DNA from 2 places in the Streptomyces sp. NPDC006510 genome. Region 1 is predicted to be linked to the other one. Evidence: riboswitches for the same ligand, from Rfam matches in the RefSeq annotation. Region 1 holds a riboswitch; the other holds the start of a gene.
The links. A riboswitch is a leader RNA that binds a small molecule or an ion and turns the genes downstream of it on or off. The one in region 1 is predicted to bind thiamine pyrophosphate.

Region 2: another riboswitch for thiamine pyrophosphate. It lies ahead of thiC (phosphomethylpyrimidine synthase ThiC); the one in region 1 lies ahead of thiO (glycine oxidase ThiO).

Annotation. Positions count from the first base shown of each region.
Region 1 covers NZ_JBEXPH010000017.1:10,666-17,819, forward strand. Annotated here, with positions in the region: gene thiE (thiamine phosphate synthase) at 15-668, opposite strand; gene ABZY11_RS08230 (Rv2175c family DNA-binding protein) at 775-1,140, opposite strand; gene ABZY11_RS08235 (peptide-N4-asparagine amidase) at 1,184-2,932, opposite strand; gene ABZY11_RS08240 (FAD-dependent oxidoreductase) at 3,060-4,244, opposite strand; gene ABZY11_RS08245 (hypothetical protein) at 4,345-4,689, opposite strand; TPP riboswitch at 4,741-4,854, shown strand; gene thiO (glycine oxidase ThiO) at 4,852-6,036, shown strand; gene thiS (sulfur carrier protein ThiS) at 6,033-6,269, shown strand; gene ABZY11_RS08260 (thiazole synthase) at 6,272-7,084, shown strand.
Region 2 covers NZ_JBEXPH010000006.1:44,783-51,936, forward strand. Annotated here, with positions in the region: gene ABZY11_RS03675 (LacI family DNA-binding transcriptional regulator) at 1-397, shown strand, start outside; gene ABZY11_RS03680 (metallophosphoesterase) at 571-1,629, shown strand; gene ABZY11_RS03685 (hypothetical protein) at 1,812-2,636, shown strand; gene ABZY11_RS03690 (hypothetical protein) at 2,745-3,035, shown strand; gene thiC (phosphomethylpyrimidine synthase ThiC) at 3,123-4,937, opposite strand; TPP riboswitch at 4,930-5,063, opposite strand; gene ABZY11_RS03700 (YibE/F family protein) at 5,134-6,456, shown strand; gene ABZY11_RS03705 (SsgA family sporulation/cell division regulator) at 6,537-6,974, opposite strand; gene ABZY11_RS03710 (helix-turn-helix domain-containing protein) at 7,076-7,154, opposite strand, start outside.

The DNA.
Region 1 (7,154 bases):
GGCGGCCGGCCCGATCACGCCTCGGCGCGCGCCCGGATCCTCCTGGCCAGCTCGGCGGTGGCGGCGGCCGGGTCGGTGGCCTCGGTGATCGCCCGGACGACGACCACCCGGCGGGCACCGGCGTCCAGCACCTCGTCGAGATTACCGGCGTCGATCCCGCCGATGGCGAACCAGGGGCGCGGCCGGCCGAGCGAGGCGGCGTACCGCACCAGGTCCAGGCCCGGGGCGTGCCGTCCGGGCTTGGTCGGAGTGGGCCAGCAGGGGCCGGTGCAGAAGTAGTCCACGCCGGGCTCGGCGACGGCCGCGTCGACCTCGGACACGGCGTGTGTGGAGCGGCCGATCAGCACGTCCTCGCCGAGGACGGCGCGGGCGGCGGGCACCGGCAGGTCCCCCTGGCCGAGGTGCAGCACATCGGAGCCGATGGCATGGGCGACGTCGGCCCGGTCGTTCACCGCGAGGAGCTTGCCGTGGCGCCGGCACGCCTCGGCGAGGACGGCCAGGTGGTCGAGCTCCTCGGCCGCCTCCATGCCCTTGTCCCGGAGCTGGACGATGTCCACCCCGGAGGAGAGGACGGCGTCGAGGAACGCGGGGAGGTCGCCCTGGCGCCTGCGGGCGTCCGTGCACAGATAGAGCCGGGCATCGGACAGCAGCGCGCGAGGCGTGGACATGGTGCGGTTCCCCCCTGGGAGAGCGTCGTGGAGCGGTTGTCACCGGGCAGTGCGGGACGCGGGCCGCGCGGTGTCGCGCGGCCCGCCCCTCACATGCGGCCGGCGGTCAGACGGCGAGCGCCTGGGCGCGGCGCTTCACCTCCGTGCCGCGATTCTCGCTCAGTGCCTGGGCGGGGGTACCCGGCAGGGTCGGGTCGGGGGTGAAGAGCCACTCCAGCATCTCTTCGTCGTTGTAGCCGTCGTCCCTCAGGAGCGTCAGGGTGCCGGAGAGGCCCTTGACCACCTTGTTGCCGTCGATGAAGGCGGCAGGCACCTGAAGCGTCCGGTTCTCACCACGTCGTACGGCGATCAGCTGGCCCTCCTTGACCAGCTGCCGCACGCGCGTCACCTCGACATCGAGCATTTCGGCGATGTCGGGCAGGTGGAGCCAGGCGGGGACGAGAGCATCGATCTTTGCGTCAATCTCGGTCACGGGTACAAGCCTGCCATCCCGCGCTGACAGCCGATACCCGGACTCAGCCCTTCAGGGCCTCGCGGACCACGTCGGCGACCCGGCAGGGGCTCTGCCGGTCGCCGGTGACCCAGCCGTGCGCGGTCGTCAGGGAACGCGAGTAGCAGGCCCCGGTGTCGGTGGTGCCCCGGTACGTCTCGGACGACGCTCCGTCCGCGGCCCGGACGGTGCCGTTCTCGCGGACGAGGCTGCCGGTCGAGTCCACGGTGTCGTCCGTGACCGCGTCCGTGCGCCACCGGTGCGCGGAGCCCGTCCTGGACGTGTCGAGGAGCACTCGGCGCTGGGTGACGGCGGCGTTCAGTTCGTAGTTGTTGTAGTCGCCGTAGAGCGGGATGTCCATGTCGACGTCGATGGGGTAGGACCAGGCGTGCCGCCGGGCCTCGGTGTGCCCGCCGGTCCTCGTCGTCACCGTGGTGGCGCCGTGGTCGCGCTGGTGCATCGTCTGCTGCTGGCCGGTCCTGGAGACCGTGTCCTCGTTGGTGTACGAGAAGTCCTGCTCGACGGTGGTGGCGACCCGGCCCTTCGAGGTCCGGACGTAGCCCGAGATCTTCCAGGCTCGTCCGGTCGACACGGCGACATGGGTGGAGCCGTCGGCGCGCGGGGTCTGGACGGTCTTCACCACCGGCTCGTCGGTGAGCGTGTCGACGGTGACCCTGCCGCTCGTACGGGCCGCGTGCGCGTCCGTACGGAGGAAGAGCGAACCGTCGACGATCCAGCTGTCGGCCGCGCCGTACGGGGTGATGCTGATGGTGTGCGGCCTGCCGTCGGCCAGTTCACCGGCGAACGGGGTGAGGTCGATGTCGTACGCCTCGGTCCTGAACTGGTCGATGGCCGGGACCGGCCGCCACAGGGTCGGCACGATGCCGCCGGAGTAGACCACGGGGTACGGCTGGGCGAGACCCGCGGGCCGCCCGTCCACGGCGATCTGCACCTCGCGGTAGGGGCCGCCGCCGCAGAGATAGTCCGGGGCGGTGGCGGCGAGGTCGCTGGGGACCGCGTCGAACCACTGCTCGTCGCAACCGCCTCCGCGTGCGTACACCTGGAGGCGCGCGCCGGTCAGATTGCGCGGGAAGGTGACGTCGGTGTTGGTGGAGCCGCCCTTGCCGACGCTCATCCAGGGGGCGCCGGCGGACCCGGTGTCGCCGAGGGGGACGATCCGGTCGGCCGTTCGCGCGGCCGGGTGGCGCTTGTCGGCCCGGTAGTACGTGATCGTCAGCTTGACCTTGTACACACCGGTGTAGGTGTCGTTGACAACGTTGCCGAGGTCCAGCTGGAGCTTCTGCGGGTCCTTGAGGAGCGGCGCGAATTCGGTGACGTCCTTGGCGACGTGCCAGCTGATGCCGTCCTCGTCGGGCTCGGCGGTGCTGGTGCGGAAGATCTCCGCGCCGCCGACGAACACCCCTGCGAGACGGTCGTACTGACGCCCCTTCACACTGGCCGACCAGTCGAGAACGACCTTGCTCCAGGGGCCCGCGCACTTGTCCGGCGGGGTGAGCGTGGTGGTGTACGGCGGCCCGCCGAGGGTGTTGCCGAAGTCGTGCTCGACGGCCGTCACGGCGCAGTGTTCGGTGTCGGGCCGGGAGACCGGCGGCAGCGCGTCGACCGGGTCCTGGTAGTCGACGGCCGGGTTGGATCCGGGCTTCGGGGCACTGCCCGCGTTCGCCGGGACGGCGAACGCGCCGCCGGCCAGGGCGATCGAGGCCGAGACCACGGAGATCCGGCGCAGGGCGCGGACCCATCTGTGTCGGGGCATGTACTTCCTTCGGAAAACGAGTCGGTGATCCGGAATCAGGGATCCAAAAGATGCACAGTGCACCAATCTCGGTCGCCGCCCAAGGGGTTGCCCGCATACCGGACACCCCCGTGCGCCCTGCGGCACGCTACTGACGGATCGCCGACTTCAGCGGTACGGAGGGATCGGCGGCCCGCGTCGGATCGAGCCGCGCCCCCGCCTCGATGAGCTTGCGCCCCTGCGCCAGATCGCGCGGACGGCCGACGGCGAGAACCGCGACCAGCACGCCGTCGCGCAGCCAGCACACCGACCAGGCGGGGTCCGCCGGATCGCCGCGCCACAGCAGGGTGTCGGCGCTCCCGTGGTGGCCCGCGTACTGCACGAACCGGTCGAACTGCTCGGACCAGAAGTACGGAACGGGGTCGTACGTCATCGGCGCCGGGCCGTCACCGGCGGCTGCCCCGATGATGTTGGCGGCGGCGGTGCGCGGGCCCTGGAGCGCGTTGTCCCAGTGGTGGACGAGCAGGCGCTCGCCGTACCGGGCGGAGGGGAACGAGGCGCAGTCGCCGACCGCGTACACATCGGGCTGCGAGGTGCGCAGCGCCTCGTCGGCGGTCACCGATCCGTCGGGGCCGAGTGCGATGCCGGAGCCGGCCAGCCAGCCGGTGGCGGGCCGGGCGCCGATTCCGACGACGACCGCTCCGGCCGGGAGCGTACGGCCGTCGGCGAGGATCACCCGGCCCGGCTCGACGCGGGCGACCCGGGCCCCGGTGAGGAGTTCGGCGCCGCTCTGCGCGTACCAGGCGGCCATCGGGGCGGCGACCTCCGCGGGCATCGCGCCGGCCAGCGGCCGGTCGGCGGCCTCGACGACGGTGACCGCGCAGCCCGCGGCGCGGGCCGCGGTGGCGAACTCGGCACCGATCCAGCCCGCGCCGACGACCACGACGCCGTGCTGCTCGTCGAGGACCGGCCGCAGTCGTGCCGCGTCGTCGAGGGTACGCAGCAGATGGACGCCGGGCACCCCCTCGACCCCGGGCAGGACGACGGGTTCGGCACCGGTCGCGATCACCAGGACGTCGTAGGGGACAGGGCCCGACGCGGTGTCCAGCTCATGCGCCGCGGGCCGCACACCGGTGACTTCCCGCCCCAGTCGCAGATCGATCTCCAGCGCCTCGAAGTCGATGTCGAAGGCGGAGTCCTCGGCCTTGCCGAGCAGCACCGCCTTGGACAGCGGGGGCCGGTCGTAGGGCTGATGCGGTTCGGCGCCGAGCAGGGTGACGGGGCCGGTGAAGCCCTGCTCCCGCAGGGCCACCGCGGTCTGCACCCCGGCCATGCCCGCGCCGACGATGACGACGCGGCGTCCTGCCCGCCGGTCCGGCTGCTCTGACTGCTGCTGATCGCTCACCCGTACACCTTAAGCACCTGACAGATCGTCAGGAAAGGGCGAGTTCCTCGACGGTGCTCGTCCCACTGCCCTCCTGCGACTCCCACTCCCACCGCTCGTCCAGCCGGACCCGGCCGTCCGCGAGGTCGACGACGGTGGAGACACAGTGGCCGGAAGATGTCGTTCCGTCCTGCTTCAGCTGGACGTACCGGAAGTCGAGGGTGTCGCCGGCCCGGGTGCCGACGAGATGGCCGCGCACCACGTCGCCGCCCGTGTAATCGGCCCAGATCCGGCCGTCTTCCTCGTGGTACGTGAAGCGGGTACGGGTACCGACCTGGCCGGGCGCCTGGTCGGCGACCGGTGCCAGGACGAGTCCGTCGAGCGAACGGGCCACGGTGGCTGCTCCCTTACTGGTCCGGGGGGACGGGGTTTAGGGTGGCCAACGTAAAACACTCGCGGGAGCCCGGACGCACCGGGCTGAGAGGGAGGCTGGGGCGGCCTCCGACCGTACGAACCTGATCCGGGTCATGCCGGCGAAGGGAGGGGCTGGAAGCCCATGCGTTCTTCTCGGAACGGAAACGGATCCGATGTCCTGGTCATCGGGGGCGGGATCATCGGCCTGGTGATCGCCTGGCGGGCCGCGCAGCGCGGACTGCGCACGGCGGTCGCCGATCCCGAACCGGGTGGCGGTGCCGCCCGAGTGGCGGCCGGCATGCTGGCCGCCGTCACCGAACTCCACTACGGCGAACAGCTGCTGCTGGGTCTCAACGTCGCCTCCGCCGCCCGCTATCCGGCCTTCGCCGCCGAGCTGGAGGCGACGAGCGGGCAGGAGACCGGCTTCCGTGCCTGCGGCACCCTGGCCGTCGCGCTGGACGCCGACGACCGCGCCCATCTGCGGGACCTGCACGCCCTGCAGCAGCGGTCCGGCCTGGAGTCGGAGTGGCTCACCGGCCGTGAGTGCCGCCGTCTGGAGCCGATGCTCGCGCCGGGCGTCCGGGGCGGTCTGCGGGTCGACGGCGACCACCAGATCGATCCCCGCCGGCTGGCCGCCGCCCTGCTGACCGCCTGCGAGCGGGCCGGGGTGGTCTTCCACCGCGACTGGGTGGAGCGGCTGAGCGTGGTGGGCGACCGGGCCGCCGGAGCGGTGCTCGCCGGGGGCACGGAGCTCGCGGCCGACCAGGTCGTGCTCGCCGCGGGCAGCCTCAGCGGCCGGCTGCCGGGGCTGCCGGACGAGGTGGTGCCGCCGGTCCGGCCGGTGAAGGGCCAGGTGCTGCGGCTGACCGTGCCCGCCGGGTACGCGCCGTTCCTGAGCCGGACGGTCCGGGCCGTGGTCCGGGGCAGCCATGTCTATCTCGTACCGCGTGAGAACGGCGAACTGGTCATCGGCGCCACCAGCGAGGAAATGGGCTGGGACACCACGGTCACCGCGGGCGGTGTCTACGAGCTGCTGCGGGACGCCCACGAGCTGGTCCCCGGCATCACCGAGCTGCCGCTCACCGAGACCCTGGCCGGCCTGCGCCCGGCCTCCCCCGACAACGCCCCGCTGCTCGGCCCCACCGCCCTGCCCGGCCTCCACCTCGCCACCGGCCACCACCGCAACGGGGTGCTGCTCACCCCCGTCACCGGTGACGTCATGGCGGAGCTCCTCACCACCGGCGAGCTGCCCGAGCAGGCCCGCCCCTTCACCCCGCACCGTTTCCCTTCCGCCGCCGTCTCCGTATGTCAGGAGCAGCCCGCATGACCGAGCCCGCACCCCGCCCCGTGCCGGCGTCCCTCTCCGTGTCCGTGAACGGCGAGGTCCGGGTCCTCGCCGCGGGCACCGCCCTGGACGCCCTGGTCGCCACCCTGACCGCCGCGCACTCCGGCGTCGCGGCCGCCGTCAACGAGACCGTCGTACCGCGCGGCCAGTGGTCCGCCACCGCCCTCCTCGACGGTGACCGCGTCGAGGTCCTGACCGCCGTCCAGGGAGGCTGACCATGTCGGACGATCTCTTCACCCTCGGCGACACCGTCTTCGGCTCCCGGCTGATCATGGGTACCGGCGGCGCCCCCAGCCTCGACGTGCTGGAGCGCTCCCTGACCGCTTCCGGCACCGAGCTGACCACCGTCGCGATGCGCCGCCTCGATCCGACCGTGCGGGGCTCGGTGCTCTCCGTCCTCGAACGGCTCTCCATCCGCGTGCTGCCGAACACGGCGGGCTGCTTCACCGCGGGCGAGGCCGTGCTGACCGCCCGGCTGGCCCGCGAGGCGCTCGGCACCGACTGGATCAAGCTGGAGGTGGTGGCCGACGAGCGGACCCTGCTGCCCGACCCGATCGAGCTGCTGGACGCCGCGGAGATCCTGGTCGACGACGGCTTCACCGTGCTGCCGTACACCAATGACGACCCGGTGCTGGCGCGCAGGCTCCAGGACGTGGGGTGCGCGGCGGTCATGCCGCTCGGCTCCCCCATCGGCTCCGGGCTCGGCATCCGTAATCCGCACAACTTCCGGCTGATCGTCGAGCAGGCCCGGGTGCCGGTGATCCTCGACGCGGGCGCCGGTACCGCCTCCGATGCGGCGCTCGCGATGGAGCTGGGCTGCGCGGCGGTGATGCTGGCTTCCGCCGTGACCCGGGCCCAGGAGCCCGAACTGATGGCCGCGGCGATGCGCCACGCGGTGGAGGGCGGGCGGCTGGCGTACCGGGCCGGCCGGATTCCGCGCCGCCACTTCGCCGAGGCCTCGTCGCCGGTGGAGGGGCGTGCGGTGCTGGACCCGGAGCGCCCGGCCTTCCGAGCCGCCGGTACGGCGTGAAGAACGTGTCCCTGTCACGGCTCGGCTGCAGTACGGCCCCGGGACCGCCCCGGCCCGTGAGCCGTGTCCG
Region 2 (7,154 bases), on a different contig from region 1:
CGCCCATGACCCGTGCGCGGGCGCGGTCGCCGCCGATCGGCTGCTCGCCCGCCCCGACCGGCCCGACGCCGTCTACGGGCTCTTCGACCCCAATGGCACCGATCTGCTGGCGGCGGCCCGCCGGTACGGTCTGCGCGTCCCCGAGGACCTGCTGCTGGTCTGCTGCAGCGAGTCCACCGTGTACGCGACGACCGAGCCCCCCATCACCACCCTCTCGCTCAAGCCGCGCAGAATCGGCACGGCGGTCATCCAGCTCCTGATCGACGCCATCGAGGGCGTGGATCAGGACGGACCGGTGGAGCAGGTCATACCGACGGAACTCATCGTGCGGACCTCCTCGCAACGCCGCCCACCCCGCACCACGGTCAGCGCACCCCGCTCTCCGGCCAGGGACTGATCAGGCGATTTCGGACCAATCGGCCGGTGAACCCGACGTGCGTCCGGATTCACCACCCCGGGTGCGTCACAGAGGACGATCCGCATTCCTATGATGGGCGCACGACACCGCGGACCGCCCCGACCAGCAGGGCCCGTCAGGTGTACGGCGGCGCGACGGTGGTGGAGGGGTCGATGACACAGGGGGCCGGTCAGGAACCCGTGGTGCGGACTGCGACGTTGCGCGACTTCCGCGTACCGCCCTATGCCCAGAACCCGGTGCCGCCATCGTCACCGCACCCGGGCAACGCCCTCCCCGTTGACGTGCCGCCGGACGGGTACACCCCCACCGCGCGCGATCTTCCCGTGATCAACCGCGGTGACACCCTGGAGGTGGCGGCCGTCCCCGACCCCCGGCCCGTCCCGGAGCAGGGCCGCGGACCGCTCTACGTCGTCGGCGACGTGCACGGCTATCTGGACGAGCTCCACGCCGCCCTCGCCGAGCAGGGCCTCATCGACGCCGACGGCAAGTGGTCGGCGGGCAATGCCCGGCTCTGGTTCCTCGGCGACTTCACCGACCGGGGCCCCGACGGCATCGGGGTCATCGACCTCGTGATGCGCCTGTCCGCCGAGGCCGCGGCCGCCGGCGGCTACTGCAAGGCCCTGATGGGCAATCACGAACTGCTGCTCCTCGGCGCCAAGCGGTTCAGCGACACCCCGGTCAACTCCGGCGCGGGCACCGCCACCTTCCAGGCGGCCTGGCTGCTCAACGGCGGCCAGAAGAACGACATGGAGCGGCTTCAGGACGTCCACCTCCAGTGGATGTCCCGGCTCGACGCGATCGTCGAGGAGGACGGGCATCTGCTGATGCACTCCGACACGACGGCATACCTCGAATACGGCACCACCATCGAGGACGTCAACGACACCGTGCACGCCATCCTCACGCGTAACGACGCCGATGAGTGCTGGGACCTCTTCCGCAAGCTCACCAAGCGGTTCGCCTTCCGCGACGAGTCGGGTCCACAGGCGGTCCGGGAGCTGATGTCGGCCTACGGCGGACAGCGCATCGTCCATGGTCACAGCCCCATTCCGTACCTCCTCGGAGAGGTCGGTTCGGAGGACGGCGAGGACGGCTCCGGCCCCGTGGTCGAAGGTCCGCACGTGTACGCGGACGGGCTCGCCATCGCCATGGACGGCGGAGTGACCATGGCCGGAAAGCTACTGGTCGTCCAACTGCCTCTGCATGACTGACGTTCTTCTGGGAAGACGCTCCCACGACCTGACCACGCCGACCACTGGGCCTATTTACGGAAACCCCCTGTCACCCCGTGCCGTGGGCGCTCTACCATCGGCGTATCAGTAGCAGGCTCTCCTCCGTTTCCGCCCAACTGCCCGTTCCCAACGGGCACTCAGGCCCGACGGAGCATCGGGGGATGCACATGAACAGCGCTCCGCACCTGCTGGCCGAGGACCGACCCGAGTTCGAGCGGATCCTCGACGACGCACTGCGTCATGCCCATGAACGACCGGATCTGGCCGCGGTCGGCGAACGGCTCAACGCCGTGCAGCTGCGCACCATGGCGCTGGACGCCACGGAGCTGATCACCGCGACGGCCGCCACCGAGTACGAGCACTACGTGCGGGCCCGCGAGGAACTGCGCAGACCGGCCGAGGGCGAGGACGAGGATGTGGGCCCGGTCTCCGGCGCGAGCCGGACGAACCAGTCGGGCGCGGGCATAGGAGCCGTCGTCACGGTCCTGGCGCCGGTGCTGGCCGGAACCGCCGCGTTCATATTCCTGCTGGCCGGCTATCTGCTGAGGCTGCTCGACCCACCACCGTCCTTCGCGTCCACCATGGTCTCCGCGGGCTGGTTCTTCGCGGCGGTCACGGCCGCCGCGATCCTGGCCGCCGCCGTCGGGCTGCTCATCACGGCACTGCGCAACGGATCGACGTCGCAGCCCGCCGAGGACGCCGAGGACGAGTTGCCGGAGGATGTGGCACGGGCCAGAGAGGCGTGGCGCCACGCCCTGCTGGAGCGCGGCATCCTGCCGTTCCTGCGGGACGCGCTCGCCGATCCCGCCGCCGGCCCCGCCTCACGCACGCCGGTCCGCTCGGCGAACCGCATCCCGAAGGTCGGCTACAGCCCGCCGGACTTCTCCAGCCCGGACGGCGGCCCGGCGGCGGGCCCCCGCCCGACGTTCACCAGTCCGGACTTCACCAGTCCCGACTTCGGCGGCCCCGAACACGAACCGGACTGACCGGGTCCTACGAGACCCGGGCCGGGCCGGGCCGGGCCGGATTCGGTTCGGGGCGGGTTGGGTTGGGTTGGGTTCGAACGAGTTCGGGGGCGGGCCGCCTCGCCGAGCATGGCTGCCGAGATCACGCGCGCCTCCGCGGCCGGAGCCGTCGTACGTTCCCTGGGTGCCGTGACGATCGCCCCGTCCATCAGCAGCACGAGCCGTCGTGCGAGTGCCTCGGTGTCCTCGTGCCGGCCGCTCTCGGCGAGCAGGCCCGCGACGTACGCCGTGCCCCGCTCCTTGTGTTCGGCGGCGTCCCGGTACGCGGAACTGCCGGTGTCGGTCATCCGGCTCCCCGACGTCCCGTACACCCAGGTGGTCTCGGCTCCGGCCGTACGCCTGATCACCCACGAAACCTGAACTCCGAGCCCTGCAACTTCGAGCGCGGGCCTTCGAGCGCGACGTCGCCCCGGAAGCCGGAGCCCCGGGGCGACGCCGTGTCCCGGGTCAGTCCGCGATCGGCAGATAGACCCGGTTGCCGGCCGCCGCGAACTCCTTGGACTTCTCCGCCATGCCCGCCTCGATCTCCGACTGCGATCCGCCGTGCTCGCGCCGGATGTCCTGGGAGATCTTCATCGAGCAGAACTTCGGACCGCACATCGAGCAGAAGTGCGCCGTCTTCGCCGGCTCGGCCGGCAGCGTCTCGTCGTGGAACTCCCGTGCGGTGTCCGGGTCGAGAGCCAGATTGAACTGGTCCTCCCAGCGGAACTCGAACCGGGCGTCGGAGAGCGCGTCGTCCCAGTCCTGCGCCCCGGGGTGCCCCTTGGCGAGGTCCGCCGCATGCGCCGCGATCTTGTAGGTGATGACGCCGGTCTTCACATCGTCCCGGTTGGGCAGGCCGAGGTGCTCCTTCGGCGTGACGTAACAGAGCATCGCCGTCCCCCACCACGCGATCATCGCCGCGCCGATGCCCGAGGTGATGTGGTCGTACGCCGGGGCGACATCGGTGGTCAGCGGGCCGAGCGTGTAGAACGGTGCCTCCTCGCAGATCTCCTGCTGGAGGTCGATGTTCTCCTTGATCTTGTGCATCGGGACATGGCCCGGGCCCTCGATCATGGTCTGGACGCCGAACCGCTTGGCGACCGTGTTCAGCTCGCCGAGCGTGCGCAGTTCGGCGAACTGCGCCTCGTCGTTGGCGTCGGCGATCGAGCCGGGACGCAGCCCGTCGCCCAGCGAGTACGTCACGTCGTAGCTCGCGAGGATCTCGCAGAGCTCCTCGAAGTGCTCGTACAGGAACGACTCCTTGTGGTGCGCGAGGCACCACGCCGCCATGATCGAGCCGCCGCGGGAGACGATGCCGGTCTTGCGGCGGGCGGTCAGCGGTACGTACGGCAGGCGCACGCCGGCGTGGACCGTCATGTAGTCGACGCCCTGCTCGGCCTGCTCGATGACGGTGTCCTTGTAGATCTCCCAGGTCAGCTCCTCCGCCCGGCCGTCGACCTTTTCGAGGGCCTGGTAGAGCGGAACGGTGCCGATGGGCACGGGGGAGTTGCGCAGAACCCACTCACGGGTGGTGTGAATGTTGCGGCCGGTGGACAGATCCATGACGGTGTCGGCGCCCCAGCGCGTCGCCCACGTCATCTTCTCCACCTCCTCCTCGATGGAGGACGTCACCGCGGAGTTGCCGATGTTGGCATTGACCTTCACCAGGAACCGCTTGCCGATGATCATCGGCTCGATCTCGGGGTGGTTGACATTGGCCGGCAGCACGGCCCGGCCGGCCGCGATCTCCTCGCGCACCACCTCGGGCTCGGCGTTCTCCCGGATCGCCACGTACTCCATCTCCGGGGTGACCTCGCCCCGGCGGGCGTACGCGAGCTGGGTCACCGGCTGCCCGTCCCGGCTGCGGCGCGGCAGTCGCGGGCGGCCGGGGAAGACCGCGTCGAGGTTGCGCAGCCCTTCCCCGAGCTCTCGGCTTCGCTCAAGCAGGGGAGACCCCATTCGCGGCGAGGTGTGCTTGAGCCCGTCGTCCTCGGGGCGGGCGGGGCGGCCCGGGTACTCCTCGGTGTCGCCGCGGGCCACGATCCAGTTCTCCCGCAGCGGTGCGAGCCCGCGGCGGACATCGGTCTCGACGGTGGGATCGGTGTACGGCCCCGACGTGTCGTACAGCGTCACGTCCTTGCCGTTGGTGAGGTGCACCTGACGGACCGGCACCCGGAGGTCCGGGCGCGAGCCCTGGACGTACCCCTTGTGCCAGCCGATGGACTTCCCGGCCTCGTCGCTCTGGTTCGAGGCAGGCGTGCGTGCGTCCGCTGTGGTCATGAGACCTACTCCCTACGCCGGCATTACCCGGTAACAGGTTCGGCGGTCGGCGCAGCCCGTCCCGTACGGATGTACGGATTTCAGCGCCCTCTCAGCCCGGTGCTCCGAGCTCCCGCGTGTGCAAAGGTCCCTCCACGCTAGCGCCCCGTCCGGCGTACTGAACAGAGGGCCCGTCTCTTCTTGCGATGATCGGCCGGTGACGTCCCCCCAGATCGACCTCGAACCGCAGGGCCATCAGCACGGCCACTCGCACAGCCATGGCCCCGCCGCGCCCGTCTCCAGACATCTGCGCAAGGTCATCGCGGCCGTACTGATCCCGTTCGCCACCGCCGTTCTCGTCGGTCTGGTGGCTCTCTGGCCGGGCGGTGCGCCGCCGCACGAGCGGACCGGCGTCGGATTCGACCGGCAGACCCAGCAGGGAAAGGTGGTGAGTATCGACAAGGTGGACTGCAAGGACGTGAACGCGGTTCAGATGCCCGTCGACGGGGCCACCACATCACCGTCGGGAAGCGAACGGGGACTGTGCAAGAGGGCCACGATCGAGGTGGCGACCGGTCACGACAAGGGCCGGACCTTCGTCGAGATCGTCCAGCCCGACGCACCGCGTCAGTTGCGCGACGGTCAGAGCGTGGTCGTGTCGTACGCCCCCGACGCGCCCCGTGATCTGCAGTACTCGGTGACGGATGTGAACCGGAAATTCCCGATGACTCTGCTGGCCGGGATCTTCGCCCTGGCCGTGGTCGCGGTGGGCCGCATGCGCGGGGTGATGGCACTGGTCGCGCTCGCCGTGTCGTTCGCCGTGCTGACCCTGTTCATCCTCCCGGCCATTCTCCAGGGCTCGAATCCGCTGCTCGTCGCGGTGGTCGGGGCCAGCGCGATCATGCTGATCGCGCTCTACATGTGCCACGGCCTGACCGCCCGCACCTCGGTCGCGGTGATCGGCACGCTGATCTCGCTGCTGCTGATCGGGCTGCTCGGATCGCTCTTCATCGGCTGGGCGAGCCTGACCGGCAACACCGACGACAACACCGGCCTCATCCACGGTCTGTACCCGCACATCGACATGAGCGGTCTGCTGCTGGCCGGTGTCATCATCGGTTCGCTCGGAGTCCTCGACGATGTGACCGTGACCCAGACATCGGCGGTCTGGGAACTGCACCAGGCGAACCCGGCGATGGGTGCGCGGGGTCTCTACCGGGCAGGAATCAGGATCGGGCGCGACCACATCGCCTCGGTCGTCAATACGCTGGTGCTCGCCTATGCGGGCGCCGCACTGCCGTTGCTGCTGCTGTTCTCCATCGCGCAGAGCAGTGTGGGGACGGTGGCCAACAGCGAGCTGGTGGCTGAGGAGATCGTACGAACGCTGGTCGGCTCGATCGGACTGGTCGCCTCGGTGCCGGTGACGACGGTGCTCGCTGCGCTGGTCGTCTCCGCGGACCGCACAGGGCTCGGCGCGGAAGCCGGAGCTTCGGCACCCGTACGGGCCGGGAAAGGCCGTCGTCGTAGAGCTAAGCCTTGAACGTCCCCGTCAGGTGAATAATTCACCCATTCGGCAGGTACCGTGTTCGACCGGTGAGCCGGTCGGCGGCGCCGTTCTTCTCAGCCTGCGTTCTGTTCCTCGGCGAGGATCCGGCCCAGGGCCTCTTCCAGGTTGCCCTCGAAGTCACCCAGCGTGCACTCCTGTCCGAGCGGCACAAGCTTGTCGGTCCGGTCGAGAAATGCCACAAGCGGTGCCGTACCGGCCCTGAAGAGAGCCCGGTCCTCACCGACCTGGAGCCGGATATGTACGTCGGACAGCCCCTCGGGCTCAGTGGGACCGATGTGCACATCGCCGTCGCCACTGGGGCTGTTGAGGCCGTCGAGCAGCAGCTCACGGCCGAATGCCCAGGTGACGGGGGCGTCACCGGGCAGATGGAAGGTCATCCGGATCGCATACGGATCGCAGACCTCGTACCGGAGCTCCACCGGGATCCGGAAAGAGAGCTCCTCGGAAACGAGGAAGCTCATCATGACCTCAGCTTGAACCGACTCGCGCATCGTTCAACCCCGCAGTAGATGAATCTGGCCAGGAATGATCCCCCGTGGCCCTATTGACGCCATCGTGGTGCATGCGATAGCAGATCACAAGGAGTGATTTTTCAGATACTGATAGAGAACACGAACGAACGCAAGAGGTTGGCCACTTCGCCACGTAGTTGTTCGACTGCGGGAAGCAAC